Linked DNA regions of Rhodopseudomonas sp. BAL398. The protein of the gene in region 1 interacts with the protein of each later gene in a pairwise test. Links are inferred from orthologs where the notes say so. Each region holds a gene or a part of one and is shown in the gene's direction. Other genes may lie near its edges.

What was found. The genes of interacting proteins can lie anywhere in the genome.
Region 2: the proteins of mobA (region 1) and glp interact in binary tests that used the Escherichia coli proteins (3 or more experiments, as listed by UniProt). The link is inferred for Rhodopseudomonas sp. BAL398 from one-to-one orthologs.

The regions. Positions count from the first base shown.
Region 1 is NZ_CP133111.1:299,287-306,765, reverse strand. Bases 2,157-4,916 are described here. They hold mobA (molybdenum cofactor guanylyltransferase MobA), read left to right. Parts: upstream 2,157-3,106; coding sequence 3,107-3,727; downstream 3,728-4,916. Other genes in these bases: RBJ75_RS01375 (alcohol dehydrogenase), read right to left, coding at 4,641-4,916; RBJ75_RS01385 (sulfurtransferase TusA family protein), read right to left, coding at 2,739-2,978; RBJ75_RS01390 (DUF6496 domain-containing protein), read right to left, coding at 2,158-2,523. Also shown: ligD (DNA ligase D), read right to left, coding at 1-2,030; more of RBJ75_RS01375, read right to left, coding at 4,917-5,693; RBJ75_RS01370 (IS110 family transposase), read left to right, coding at 6,030-7,055; RBJ75_RS01365 (NAD(P)H-dependent flavin oxidoreductase), read right to left, coding at 7,363-7,479. UniProt on the Escherichia coli protein: Transfers a GMP moiety from GTP to Mo-molybdopterin (Mo-MPT) cofactor (Moco or molybdenum cofactor) to form Mo-molybdopterin guanine dinucleotide (Mo-MGD) cofactor.
Region 2 is NZ_CP133111.1:1,312,934-1,320,106, forward strand. The notes cover bases 2,083-5,051. They hold glp (gephyrin-like molybdotransferase Glp), read left to right. Parts: upstream 2,083-2,945; coding sequence 2,946-4,157; downstream 4,158-5,051. Other genes in these bases: RBJ75_RS06265 (acyl-CoA thioesterase), read left to right, coding at 2,083-2,297; RBJ75_RS06270 (hypothetical protein), read right to left, coding at 2,348-2,722; lexA (transcriptional repressor LexA), read left to right, coding at 4,324-5,034; RBJ75_RS06285 (ComEC/Rec2 family competence protein), read right to left, coding at 5,047-5,051. In the rest of the region: RBJ75_RS06255 (flagellar motor protein MotB), read right to left, coding at 1-818; RBJ75_RS06260 (HAD-IA family hydrolase), read left to right, coding at 1,144-1,773; more of RBJ75_RS06265, read left to right, coding at 1,818-2,082; more of RBJ75_RS06285, read right to left, coding at 5,052-7,173. UniProt on the Escherichia coli protein: Catalyzes the insertion of molybdate into adenylated molybdopterin with the concomitant release of AMP.

The DNA.
Region 1 (7,479 bases):
GAACACGGCCGGCCCTTGATATGCGGCATCATCCAGTCGCCGACCGCGGCGAAATAGTCGGCGAGATCGAATTTGGTGACGGGTGCGCCATCGTCGCCGGGCCACAGCGCCTTGTCGGGCTTGGAGATCGCCACGCCCATCACCTCGGCCCGGCCGGATTTGCTGGCGGCCTGGGGACCGGCCTTGACGCTGGCCTTGGCACCGGCCTTGGCGCCCGCCTTGCTGCCGGTCTTGCGACTGTCTTTGGCGCCGCCTGTCGGCTTGGCGATGGCGACCTTCGCCGGCTGCTCGGCTTCGACCTCCTCGGCCGGCTTGTCGGCACGCAGCCCCTTGAACGACGCCTGCCGCACCATGCCGGCGCCGGTGAAGCCGGCGAATTCGATCTCGGCCACCAGCTCCGGCCGCACCCAATGCGTGTCGGCGCTCTTGGCCGGCGCATTGTCGCCGCCGAACGGGCTGTGCTTGCTGGCGGCGGCTTTCAGCGCCGGCATGATGCGTTTCACCGTATCCTGGCCGAAGCCGGTGCCGACGATGCCCACATAGGCCAGGTGATCGTCGCGATGCACGCCGACCAGCAGCGAGCGGAATTTGCCCGCGGTGGTTTTCCAGCCGCCGATCACCACCTCATGGCCGGCGCGGCACTTGGCCTTGGTCCAGCTGTCGCTGCGGCCGGAGCGATATGGCGCGTCGAGCCGTTTTGACACGATGCCTTCCAGCGATAGTTTGCACGCCGATTGCAGGATGGCGTCGCCGCCGCTTTCGAAATGATCGACATAGCGGATCAGCTTCTGCTTGCGCCGGCCGCGCGTGGCTTTGAGCAGCTCATCGAGCCGCTGCTTGCGCTGCCACAGCGGCAGAGCGCGCAAATCCTCGCCATCGGCGTACAGCAGGTCGAAGGCAAAGCAGATCAGATTGTCCGTCGTCTCGTCCGACAGCGCCGCCTGCAGCGCGGAAAAATCCGGATGGCCGTCGCTGTTGAGCGCCACCACCTCGGTGTCGATAATGACATCGGGCAGCGCCGCGGCCTCCTCCGCGATCGCCTGAAACTTGTCGGTCCAGTCCAGCCCCTTGCGGGACTTCAACGTGGCCTTGCCGGAAGCGACGCGCAGCTGCATCCGATAGCCGTCGAACTTGATCTCATGGCCCCAGCCATCGGCGCCGGGCGGGCGCGCGACCAGCGTGCATAATTGCGGCGCGATGAATCCCGGCATCGCCGCCGCGGCTTTGCCCGCGGACTTCGGCTTTGTCTTCGCCTTGGCCGAGGTCGGCTTGGCGGCCTTGGTCTTCGCGGCCTTCGCGGTCTTGGTCTTCGCCGCCTTCGTCTTGGCAGGCTTGGCCGTCTTGCCGTTCGCGGCGCGCTCCTCGGCCGCCAGCCCCTTGTTGGAATCCCACACCGCGTCGGGTTTCACCCGCGCGGCCTTGCCGGTCATGAACGGTTTTGGCGCGCGGCCCTTGCCGGCGGCGATCTCCGCCATGCTCCGTCCCGACGCCACCGAGCGATCCTGTTTGAGGATCGCCTCGCCGTCGCCGTCGCTTGCGTCGTCGTCGCGATGCTTGATCAGCAGCCAATTGGTGCGCTTGCCGCCATTGCGGTCGTGCCGCATCCGCACCAGCACGAAGCCGCCATGCAGCTTCTCGCCCTCCAGGGTGAATTTGAGATCACCCTTCTTGAAACCGCGCGCCGGATCGTCGCAATCCCAATAGCCGCGGTCCCACAGCTGCACCGTGCCGCCGCCATATTGGCCCTTCGGAATCGTGCCTTCGAAATCGCCGTAATCCAGCGGGTGATCCTCGACCTCGACCGCGAGCCGCTTGTCATGCGGATCGAGCGACGGCCCGCGCGTCACCGCCCAGGATTTGAACACGCCGTCGAATTCCAGCCGCAGATCGTAATGCAGCCGCGTGGCGTCGTGCTTCTGGATCACGAAGCGTCGCCGCTTCGACGGCGTCACCGCGCCCTCGCCGGAGGGCTCCGCGGTGGTCTCGAAATCGCGTTTGCTGCGATACAGATTCAGATTCTTCTGCGCCACGGCCACTCCTCACCACGCGCATCTCGCGTCCGTCTCATCATCATGCAACCCAACCTGGAATGACAAGCCCGGAGCGACAATCCCGGAGCGGCAATCCCGGGTCGCCAGCCAGCCTTGCGGTCGATGCCTATTTTTTCTTGCCGGTCTTCTTGCCAGACTTCTTCGCCGCCTTCTTGGTGGCCTTTTTCGCCGCCGTCTTCGATGTCTTGTTGGCTGATTTCGTCGCGGTTTTTTTGGCAGTCTTCTTTGAGGTCTTCTTCGACGTCTTGGTGGCGGTCTTCTTGGTGGTCTTTTTGGCGCCGGTCTTCGTGCTCTTCTTCGGCGGCGGCACCTTCTTGCCTTCGGCGCGGGCTTCCGACAGGCCGATGGCGATCGCCTGCTTCTTGCTCTTCACCGTCTTGCCGGAGCCGCCGCTCTTCAGCGTGCCGGCGTTGCGCTTCTTCATCGCGCGCTCGACCTTGGCGGCGGCCTTCTTGGAATATTTGCGGGCCATATCGTCCTCCCTGCTGGAGAAAGAGCAATTGACGTCAACGGTGATGGTTCCCGCAGCGATGCCTGACGCACGCATCGCGACGTTCAAAGTCGTCATTGCGAGGAGCGTAGCGACGACGCAATCCAGGCTCTACCTGCCGCCCCTGGATTGCGTCGCTGTCGGACTGCGCTGCGCGCCGCCCTCGGCTCGCAATGACGAACCACGATCGCACAGGCTCAGTCCGGCGCGCGATCGGTGGCCTTCTCGATGACAAACACGATGACGCCCTCGCCGCGCGTGACCTCGACGCGGTCGCCGGTCTCGCGCACCAGGGTCGGAATATCGATCGCCGACAAGGGATCGGTGCAATGCACTTCGAGCCGGTCGCCGCCGCGCAGCGTCTTCAGCGCCTTGCGGGTGCGCAGCACCGGCAGCGGGCATTTCAAGCCGGTCAGATCGAGCATGGTGGTGGCCATGGCGCGACGATGGCGAAGCCGGCCGCCAGCGTCAATCGGCTTGGCCGGCCCTTGTTGGAGGCTTGGCCTTATTGCCTAGCCGCGCCGACGCGGCTAGGCCAGCAGGCGTAACCATAGCGAGTATCCAGATGCCCGATCGTCCCGTCGCCGTCATTCTCGCCGGCGGCCTCGCCCGCCGCATGGGCGGCGGCGACAAGCCGCTGCAGACCATCGCCGGCCGCAGCCTGCTCGAGCGCGTGATCGCGCGCGTCGCGCCGCAATGCGATGGCGTGGTGCTCAACGCCAATGGCGATCCGGCGCGCTTTGCGCCATTCGGCCTGCCGATCGCGGCCGACAGCATCGCCGGCTTCGCCGGCCCGCTCGCCGGCATTCTGGCCGGGCTCGACTGGATCGCCGCCAATCGCCCGCAGGCCCGTTGGATGCTGAGCGCGCCGGCCGATTGCCCGTTCCTGCCGCGCGACCTGGTGGCGCGGCTCGACCACGCCCGCATCGCCGAAGCTGCCCGCCTCGCCGTCGCCGCCTCCGCCGGCCAATCCCATCCGGTGATCGGGCTGTGGGACGTCACGTTACGCGACGAGCTGCGCCACGCGCTCACCGCCGACGACATCCGCAAAGTCGGCCGCTTCACCGCGCGCTATAAGCTCGCAACGGTTGACTGGCCGACCACCCCGCTCGACCCGTTCTTCAACGCCAATACGCTGGAGGATGTGGCCGAGGCGGAGCGGCTGGCGGAGTTGGATGGGGGGTGACGCTGACTGTCGCGCGAGGTTGCATCTGAAAGCTCGCAGTCGCCGCACCTCTTCTCCCTCCCCCTTGTGGGGAGGGTGGCCCAGCGAGCGCAGCGAAGCCGGGTCGGGTGGGGGTTGCCACAGCCGCTGTGCTCGCGGCCCCTAACCGGCTCGCCTGCGGCGATCCACCCTCCCCCCAAGGGGGAGGGATTAGGCCGCTGGCGCATCGCGCTGCACGGCAACGAACGCGCCCTTTCGAACTGAGTGGAGTGAGGGATTCGAACCCCCACTGCGGCATCTCTTCGCGCCACAGAGTTATCTATTACACGCTATCCCTGCGTGGATTGTAGCTTGCCAACCAGGCTCCACAGCGCCGCTGCTACACCAAACATATCAACGTGTGCAATCATGCTGACCTCCATACTCAAGTTGAAGTTAAACCAGAATGTGAAGTTCCAGATGGCAAGCGCCCACGCCACAATAGTCAATTGCTTTAAATAAGTTAATCCGGTTGCGAAACACGAAACGACAATTAGACCTCGGTTGAATCGATGCAACCCTCAAACTGTAAAAGCTTCCAACAGAAGCCCGGAGCAGGTTGAGCGCATCAAGTTCGATTTCGTCATTGCGAGCCGAGGTCGGCGCGTAGCGCCGACCGATAGCGAAGCAATCCAGAGCGGCAAGCGCAGACTGGATTGCTTCGTCGCTTCGCTCCTCGCAATGACGGCGTTGAAGGCCCGCGTGTTGTTGATCGCATTTTTAGTCAGGCTCTGAGGAGCCCGGCGAAGCCCGCAGGGCGCAGCCGGGCGTCTCGAAGGATGAGGTGGTGATCCTCATGGTTCGAGACACGCGCCAAGTGGCGCGCTCCTCACCATGAGGCGCGGCGCGCCCGACTATGAGGCGCAGCGCGCCCGGCCATGCGGCGCAGCGCGCCCTACGGCGTCAGCACCGCGCGTCCCACAAGCTTTCCGGCCTGCAGATCGGTCAGCGCCTGGTTGGCCTTGGCGAAGGGCAGCGGCGTCACCGGGATCGGGGCGATCTTTTTCGACCGCACCAGGTCGAGCAGCTCCTGGGTCTCGCGCAGATTGCCGACATAGGAGCCCTGGATGGTGATCGCCTTGATGGGGATCAGGGGTAATGCCCAGGGCGCGCCGCCGCCGAACAGGCCGACCATGACGAGCTTGCCGCCCTTGGTCAGGCAGTCGAAGCCGAGTTGCGCGGTCTGGGCGTTGCCGACCAGATCGAGCGCGCCGCGGATCGGGCCGCCGGCTTTGGCGGCGAGCTGCTCCAGCGCATCGGATGCTGCGCCATCGACGGCGCCGAGCGCGCCGGCCGCGATCGCCGCCTCGCGCTTCTTGGCGTCGATGTCGACCATGATGGCGCCCTTGCCACCCATCGCCTTGAGCAGCGACAGCGCCATCAGGCCGAGGCCGCCGGCGCCGAAAATCACGATCGGGCTGTCGAGACAGAAATCGAGCTTCTTCAGCGCGCTGTAGGTGGTGACACCCGAACACGCATAGGGCGCGGCGGTGACCGGGTCGAGCCCGTCGAGGCTGAGCAGATAGCGCGGATGCGGCACGATCAATTCGTCCGAATAGCCGCCGTCGCAATAGACGCCGAGGAAACGCGGTTTGAGGCACATGTTCTCGTCGCCGGCTTGGCACACCGCGCATGTGCCGCAGCCGATCCACGGATAGACCAGCGCGATATCGCCGATCTTGGCATCCTTGGCGTCGGGGCCGGCGGCGACGATCTCGCCGACGGTCTCGTGGCCCATGGTCAGCGGCAGCGATACGCCGCGATCGGCCAGCGACAGCGGCTTGCGGCCATGGCCGAGCTCATAGCCGCCTTCCCACAGATGCAGATCGCTATGGCAGACCCCGGCGGCCTTGACCCGGATCAGCACCTGCGTGCCGGTCAATTCCGGCGTCGGCCGGTCGACTTCGCTGAGCGGCTGGTGGAACGCGGTGACCCGAAAAGACTTCATGGCGTTTCTCCCGATTGTTTTTGTTATCCCCCGATATGCCACGGCGGACGGCCGGGAGTCGACAGCCAGCGCATCGTCCAATGCTCGGTTGGCCCGAAGCCCGAGGATGCGTCATTCCGGGGCGCGCGCTGCCGAGGCTGGTCATTCCGGGGCGCGGGCGGCGCAAGCCGCACGCGAACCCGGAATCTCGCCAAGGCGCAAGCGGTCGCCGCGAGATTCCGGGTTCGCTCGCCCTGATGGGCTCGCGCCCCGGAATGATGGTGTGGACGGCCCCACCTAAACGGCATCAAGTGCCAAGACGTGGTCGCCGGAGCGCCACAGAAAGGGAGGCCGTCCATGACCAAGTTTATCAGAACCGCACTCGATCTGGGCAAGAGCTATTTTCAGTTTCACGGGCTCGAGAGCGAGGATGGCAGGGCGATCTCGCGCAAGCTGACGCGATCGAAGCTGCGTGAGTTCTATGCGCGGATCGAGCCCTGCCGGGTCGGGATGGAGGCTTGCGGCTCGGCGCATTACTGGGCGCGCGAGCTGGTCGCGATGGGGCACCAGGTGGTGTTGATCCCGCCGGCTTACATCAAGCCCTACGTCAAGCGCGGCAAGAACGACGAGGTCGACGCGGCGGCGATCTGCGAGGCGATGTCACGGCCGGTGATGCGGTTCGTGCCGATCAAGAGCGCTGAGCAACAAGCGGTGCTGATTCTGCACAAGTCCCGCGAACTGCTGGTCAAGCAGCGCACCATGAGCGTCAATGCGCTGCGCGGCCATCTCGCCGAGTTTGGCGTTGTCGCCGCCAAGGGCATCGGCCGGGTCGATGAACTGATCGCGCTGGCGCAGGCGGACGCCGATTTGCCGCAGCTCGCCAAAACCACCGTCGATTGCTTGGCTTCGCATCTGCAAGGTCTCGACCAGGCGATCGCGACGGTGGAGCACGAGATCGCCGAAGCGCATCGACACAATCCGACCAGTCAGCTGCTCGATCAGATTCCAGGCGTCGGGCCGCTGATCGCCTCGGCCGTCGCCGCCAGCGTTCCCGATCCGGCCGTGTTCAAATCGGGTCGCGACTTCGCCGCCTGGCTGGGACTAACGCCCAGACAAAATTCCAGCGGCGGCAAGGCCAAGCTTGGTGCCATCACCAAGCAGGGCAACCGCTACATCCGCAAGATGCTGGTGGTGGGAGCAAGGTCGGTGCTGCGCGTCGCCGGGCGGCGCACAGGCGCGCTGGCCGATTGGATCAACGCGATGCGGACCAGAAAGCCCGAGCGGCTGGTGGCGGTGGCGCTGGCCAACAAGCTCGCCAGGATCTGCTGGGCGCTGATGACCAGCGGCGAGAGCTTCCGCCCCGAGGCCTATAGCCGGGCCTGAGCCAAGGCAGAGCGCGACCGCCGCAACCCGTTTCGAGTTTGGCAAGTGCAACAGACGTGATGAACGACACGGTCACCACCGAAAGCCAGGGACACCCCGCCCCCAGTCACGAGCATCAAGCTCGCCGGAATGATCGGGACCAGGGCAATCGGAACTCATCAGGGCCAGCGGACATAGCTCCGTACCAAAAGGCCGGACATATGACCGCTGCTGACCAAATCGTTCAACACGTCAAAAAAGCGCTTGCCAATCGGGGCCGTCCACATATGACCGGGAGTGTGATGAGGCCGGCGAACAAGACACTCTGTTAGGCCGCTGCGTCGAACTGCGCACGCGTCCGCGCCACCAGTTCGGCCACGCTCGGCACGTCGCTCACGCCCGAGGTCGCATGCCCGGCGCTCCAGATGTCCTTCCAGCGCACCGG
Region 2 (7,173 bases), 1.0 Mb from region 1 along the record:
TTTTCCCGCATCAGACTGATCGTAACCCGGCGGTTCGCCGCCAGCATCGGCGCGTCGGGAAACAGCGGTTCGCCATCGGCCTTGCCGGCCACCGACAGAATATGACTGGCCGGCAACCCCTCGCGTTTCAAAATCTGGCGCACCGCATTGGCGCGGTTGGTCGATAGATCGAAGCCGTCGTAATCGCTATAGGCGGGCACCAGACCGGCCGCAGTATGCCCGGTGATCGATATCCGCAACGCCGTCGCCCGCAACGGCGCGGCCAGTTTCTGGATCAGCAACGTGGTGCGCGGATAGGGCACGAACGAGCCGTCCGGAAACATCGGACGCCCGTCCTGATCTGTGAGTTCCAGATTAAGCCCGAGCGGGGTTTCCTCGAACATGACGTTCTTGGAGATCTCCGCCAATTCAGGCAGGTCCTGCAAGGCCTGACGCAATGAGGCCGATGCCAGCGCGAATTCGCGGTCCGCTTTCACCTGCGAGGTTGCGCCGGCCGAGCCGCCGCCCTCCTCGAGCCGCGGCGTGTTGCTGGCCTGATCCGGCGAGACCTGAAGCTTGCTCTTGATCGCGCCCTGGACCGGGACGCCGTCGGTCTCGACAACGCCGGCGAACCGCGATTCCTGCTGGACGCCGAACGCGTCCCGCATCGAGCCCGCGACGATCTGCAGCTTCTTCAGATCCTGGGTCGAGAACGATACCAGCATCACAAAGAAGCTGACCAGCAGACCCATCAGATCGGCGAAGGTGACGAACCAGCCATGCGTGGCGTGCTCCTCCTCCGGCTTTCGTTTCGATCTCGATTTCACGATCCCGTTCAGCACCGGATCGTGCCCGGATGTCGACCAGGCCGCAGCGCCATGCCAGCGCGCCGCCGCAGCCACGCCATCGCCGTCATCATGGCGACGGCTGTGCCGAGGAAATTTATCGCTGAGTCGTGATTGACGGACATGGGCGGATCGGCGCTGATGAAACGTGGCGTCGCGGTCCGGCGCATTCGCATGTTGGTCGCACCGCGGCGCTTGCTGTCTTAACCCGTCGGCCATTACCAGCGGTTTAATCAACTTGGTAAGTTCTTTGTCACCATCCGCGCTTCGTCGGTGTCATAGTCTTCGCCGGTTGATCGATACCTTTGATGCAGGATTTATGATGACAATGGATCTCAAGATCGGGGCGGCCGACGCATTGCTGTTCGATCTCGGCCGCGTCGTGATCGATATCGATTTCGAGCGGACGCTGGCGCGATGGGCGCATCATGCCGGCTGTCGTCCGGAAGACCTCGCCATCCGATTTTCCCGCGACGATGTCTATCAGCGTCACGAGCGCGGCGAATTGGACGACGCCGAATTCTTCGCACGGCTGCGCGAGGCGCTCGGACTGACGCTGTCCGACGCACAACTGCTGGACGGCTGGAATGCAACCTTCATCGGCGCAATGCCGGGCATCGTGCCGCTCTTGATGCGCGCGGCCAAGCATGTCCCGCTCTATGCGCTGTCAAACACCAATCCGGCCCATGTCGCGCATTTCTCGCAGCATTTCGCCGATCTGTTGGGACATTTTCGCGACGTGTTCTTGTCGTCCAACATCGGGCTGCGAAAGCCCGATGCGGCGGCCTTCGCCCATGTGGTGGCGGCCATCGGCATCGAGGCCGAGCGCATTGTATTCTTCGACGATCTGATCGAGAACATTGAGGGCGCGCGGGCCTGCGGATTGATCGCCGTGCAGGTCAGGTCGAGCGACGACGTGGCGCGCGCACTGGATGCGTTGGGGTTGTAACCGCCCGGCGACGCTCCGTAGTCGAGACGTGAATGAAGGATCTCATGAGCAGCCCTGCTACCGAATATGACTGGGATTACCCGACCCCCTTCACATTGACGCTGACGCCCGGCGTCGCCGATATCGACGGGCTCAACCACACCAATAATTCGGTCTATGTGCGCTGGTGTGACAGCGTCGGCTGGGCGCATTCGGAAGCACTCGGCCTGAATTTGGCCGACTGGCAGCGGCTCGATCGGGCGATGGCGATCCGTCGCGGCGAATATGACTATCTGCTGCCCAGCGTGCTCGGTGACGAATTGCTGCTCAGCACCTGGATCACGCGCAGCGACGGCCGGCTGATCATGGAACGGCGGTTTCAAATGATCCGGCCGCGCGATCGCGCCACGGTGATGCGCGGCCGCTGGGAATTGGTCTGCATCGAGATCAGCAGCGGCAAGCCGCGTCGGCTGCCGCCGGCGTTCAACGACATCTATCTGCCAGCGATGGTCGCGGTGCCGCCCACGGACCATGCGCCTGACTGAGTGTCCGATCGGCCGCAGCGCGGCTGGCGTCCTGGTATCAAGCCCCCCTGTTATGGGGTCGGCAGACGCTGGCAATCCATCGAATAGACCAATTCGCCCTTGGCGGTGCGTCCGATCGGCTGGCACGGGGCTTGGCCCTGACCGCCGGCACTGGACGTTGCGGCAGGCGCCGTGCCGGCATTCGGCGACGCCGCCACGTCCGCTGGCGCGGCGGCGCTTGCGGCGCGAGGCGCCGCCGCGGGTGCGGCGACAGGCGCCGTCGCGGCGCTGGGCGGCGCGCTGCTTTCCGGCGGGCGATAATCATCGCTGAAGCTCGGCATGGCGCCCTTGCTCCAGTCGTGCCGGATCGAATAGGCGGTGATAAAACCGATCGCCCCGAGGGTGGCGACGATCCGAAACAGCCACTTCGCAAAATTGTCCTGCATCTATGCGCTCCCAATCTTTGCCCGAGAGTTTCAACAGCCGCCGTGACGCTGCTAGAGGGGGCACGCGCCGATCACAATAATGATTTCGTTGGGGATGCGCGACCGCCTCACCATCAGCGCGCGGCGCCTTGCGCAAAGTGCGGCATCGACATAAGCCGGACACCGCGTTACCGCGCCCCACACCATCGTCCCGCAGGCGCGCGAATCCAAACCGGAGACTGACATGGCCCTGATGCCGGTTGCCGACGCCCTGTCGGCGGTGCTCGACGGCGCGCTGCCGCTGCCCGAGGAAAGCGTCGCGCTCGACACCGCGCATCGCCGGGTTCTGGCGCGCGATCTTGCCGCCCTGCGGACCCAGCCGCCACAGCCGATGTCGGCGATGGACGGCTATGCGGTGCGGGCGGCGGATGTCGCCACCGCCGGCGCCAGGCTGCGGGTGATCGGCGAGGTCGCGGCCGGCCGGCCGGCCGATGTGGCACTGCGTGACGGCGAGGCGCTGCGGATCTTCACGGGCGGGGTGATCCCCGCCGGCGCCGACACGGTGGTGATCCAGGAAGACACGCTGCGCGACGGCGACATCGTCACCATCACCGAAGCGGCGCAGCCCGGCCGGCATATCCGCCCGGCCGGAATCGATTTTGAGACGGGCCAGGTGCTGCTGCGCCGCGGAACCAGGCTCAGCGACCGTGATCTATCGCTGGCCGCCGGGATGAACCATCCGATGCTGCCGGTGCATCGGCGCCCATTGGTGGCGATGCTCGCCACCGGCGACGAATTGGTGATGCCGGGCACCGAGCCGGGTCCTGGACAGATCGTCTATTCCAACGGCTATGCGCTGCGGGCATTGGCGCGTGATGAGGGCGCCGAGATCACCGATCTCGGCATCGCCGCCGATACGATGGAGGCCACCACCTCGGCGATCCGGCGGGCACGCGATGCCGGCGCCGATCTGTTGGTCACCACCGGCGGCGCCTCGGCCGGCGACCACGACATGGTCAAACGCGCGCTGGAGGCCGAAGGCGTCGATCTGGCATTCTGGAAGATCGCAATGCGGCCGGGCAAACCGATGATGCATGGCCGGCGCGGGGCGATGGCGGTGATCGGCCTGCCCGGCAATCCGGTGTCGTCCTATGTCTGCGCCTTCCTGTTCATGGTGCCGCTGATCCGGGCGCTGGCGGGACGCCACGAGGTGCACCACGTACCCCAGCCGGCCAAGCTTGGCGGCGACCTTCCCGCCAATGACCAGCGCCAGGACTATGTCCGCGCCCGGCTCGAGATCGACCCGGACGGACAATTGCTGGCGACGCCGGTGCAACGCCAGGATTCCTCGCTGCTGGGCAAGCTCGCCGCGGCGCAGGCCCTGGTGATCCGTTCACCATTCGCCCCGGCGGCCAGCGCCGGTTCGGCCTGTACCATCCTGAAGCTCCCCTTGTAGCAAAAGCTCAAATTGTTACCGGCAAATTATGGGGTTGCAGAACACATATGGAACATATAGTGTTCGTTCATGATTTGTTTCTGGCCGTGCGGTTCTGGCAATCTGCATTTGGGGGCTCTTGTGGCGCCTTGCGGAACATGCGGCGACAGACTGGGGATTGGTCGAGATGCTCACGCGCAAACAATATGAATTGCTGCGATTCATCAACGAGCGGCTGAAGGAAGCCGGCGTCCCCCCCTCGTTCGACGAGATGAAGGATGCGCTGGATTTACGCTCCAAATCCGGCATTCACCGGCTGATCACCGCGCTGGAAGAGCGCGGCTTCATCCGCCGGCTGCCCAATCGCGCCCGCGCCATCGAAGTCATCAAGTTGCCGGAGATGGGCATCAATCCCGGCGGCAACGGCCGTCGCGGCTTCACTCCGAGCGTAATCGAAGGCAATCTGGGCAAGGTTCGCCCCGCCAGCTCCAACCCCGCCGAGGATGATTCCAGCCGCAACGTCTCGGTGCCGGTGATGGGCCGGATCGCCGCCGGCACGCCGATCGAGGCGTTGCAGACCCGCAGCCACACCATCAGCGTGCCGCCCGACATGCTCGGCGCCGGCGAGCACTACGCGCTGGAAGTGCGCGGCGATTCGATGGTCGATGCCGGCATCCTCGACGGCGACATGGCGCTGATCCAGCGCCATGAGAGTGCCGAGACCGGCGACATCGTGGTGGCGCTGATCGACGAGGAGGAAGCCACGCTGAAGCGGTTCCGCCGACGCGGCGCCTCGATCGCGCTGGAGCCAGCCAACGCCTCCTACGAAGTTCGGATCCTGCCGCCGAACCGGGTGCGGATTCAGGGCAAGCTGGTCGGGCTGTATCGTAAATACTGAGGCTGTTCGCGCTCAGTCGGTGTCGCGCTGATCGGTTGGCGCGGGCGTTGCGTCGACCGGCGCCGCGCCCCGCGACGAAGTGCTGATCCGGGCCGTCGTGGCGTTCGGATCGGCCGGCGCCCAGGGCCGATCGGTGCCGCGCGGGCGGACCGCGTCGATTGCCCATCCATCGCCCCCATCGCGGCCGCGCCGCAAGGCCAGCGCGCCGCCGCGGCGCCATTGCTCCGGACCGATCAGCCGCGCCGCGCAATCGTCCGGCGCAGGCAGCGCGCTGACGATCACGGCCGCGCGCGTGCAATCATCGTCCAGCGCCTCCGGGCGCTTCGCCAGCGCCACCAGCGCGCCGTCCGCCAGCGCCGTGACGCAGCCGTCGGCGTCGCAGGATACGTCTTGCGTCAGCGACCCATCGCCGCCCTGGCGCGAATCGCCATCCGCCGCCAGCCATTCCTTGAGCAGGAAGGCGTCGTTGCCGCTCTGCATCAGCCGTAGCCGGCCGTCGGCGCCCCGTACCGCGACTTGCCGGCCGTCATCCGACACCCGCATCGCAGGCTGCGGCTTCAGCAGCGCCCAGCCCGCCGCCACGGCGATCGCCAGCGCACCGGCAAAGCGCAGCGGCGTGCGCAACAGGGCGAGCGCAATCATCCCGATGGTGGCGAGCAGGAGCGCTCCGGTGCCGAACGCCGCGACCCGGCCGATCGCGCCGGGCAGTGCCGCGACCCATTGCGCCACCACGATCATCCAGTCGATGCCGATTTCCATCAGCCGCCAGAACACGCCGTCGAAGCCGAACGGCATCGCCACCAGCCCCAGCAGGCCCGCCGGCATCACCAGGGCCGAGACCACGGGCATTGCCGCCAGATTGGCCAGCACCCCATAGGGGGTGGCGCGGTGGAAGTGAAACGCCGCATAGGGCGTGGTGGCCAGGCCCGCGACCAGCGACGCCAGCGCCAGCATGGCGATCTCGCGGCCGCCCCACAGCGCCGCGCGCGCGGTCGCCGAGTGGTCGGGCGCGGCCAACAGCGCCGGCATCCCAATCTGGACCAGCGCCACCAGCCCCAACGTGGCGGCGAACGACATCTGGAAGCTCGGATGCACCAGGGCTTCCGGCGCGATCAGCAGCACCACTAACGCGGCCACCGCCAGCGTCCGGAAGGTGATGGCGCGGCGATCGACCATCACGGCGATCAGCACCACGGCGGTCATCAAAAACGAGCGCTGCGTCGCCACCTCGGCGCCGGACAGCAGCAGATAGAACGCCGCGGCCGCCAGCGCCGCCGCGGCAGCCGCTTTCTTGATCGGAAACGTCACCGTCAGCGCCGGGATCAGCGCCAGCAGCGCGCGCACCACGAAGAACACCACGCCGGCCACCACCGCCATGTGATAGCCCGAGATCGACAGCACATGGCCGAGCCCGGAGATGAACATCGCGTCGTTGACCGGCGTCGAGATCGCGTCGCGCCGCCCGGTCAGCAAGGCGGTGGCGATCGCGCGCGTGTCGCCGTCCAGCGTCAATCGGATCCTGGCATCGATGGCGTCGCGCAGATTCTGCATCAGGGCGGCGTAGCGCAGCCGCCAGCCGCCATCGCCCGGCGGGTCGCGTGGTGTGATGGCGCCCATCACGAAGCCGGACGCCGCGATGCCCTGGAAATACAGGTCGCGGCCGAAATCGTAGCCGCCCGGTCGCAACGGCGCCAGCGGCGGCTGCAGCCGGGCCTTCAAGGCGACGAAGCTGCCGACCGCGGGCGCGGCTCCCTTCTTCACCGACAGCCGCACCCGTTCGAGTTTGATCGGCCGGCGCGGGCTGTCCATGGTCGCGACCCGCAGCACGAAGCGATCGCTGCGCGTGCGATCCTCACGGGTCTCGACATAGCCCTGCAGCGAAACCGAATAGAGTGGCCTCGACAGCACCTGATGGGCGATCCAGGCGGCCTTGAGGCAGGCGGTGGCAAAGCCGGCGGCGAGCGCCGCGATCAGCACCGCAAGCGGAAAGATCCGCTGCCGGCGCAGCAGCACCGCCGCCGTACCAAAGGCCGCCGCAGTCAGTGCGGCGACCCAGGCGATCGGTTCGTGGTCGGCGGCAAAATACACCGCGATGCCGGCGCCGAACGCGACCGGCACCCATGGCAATAGCCGCCCTGC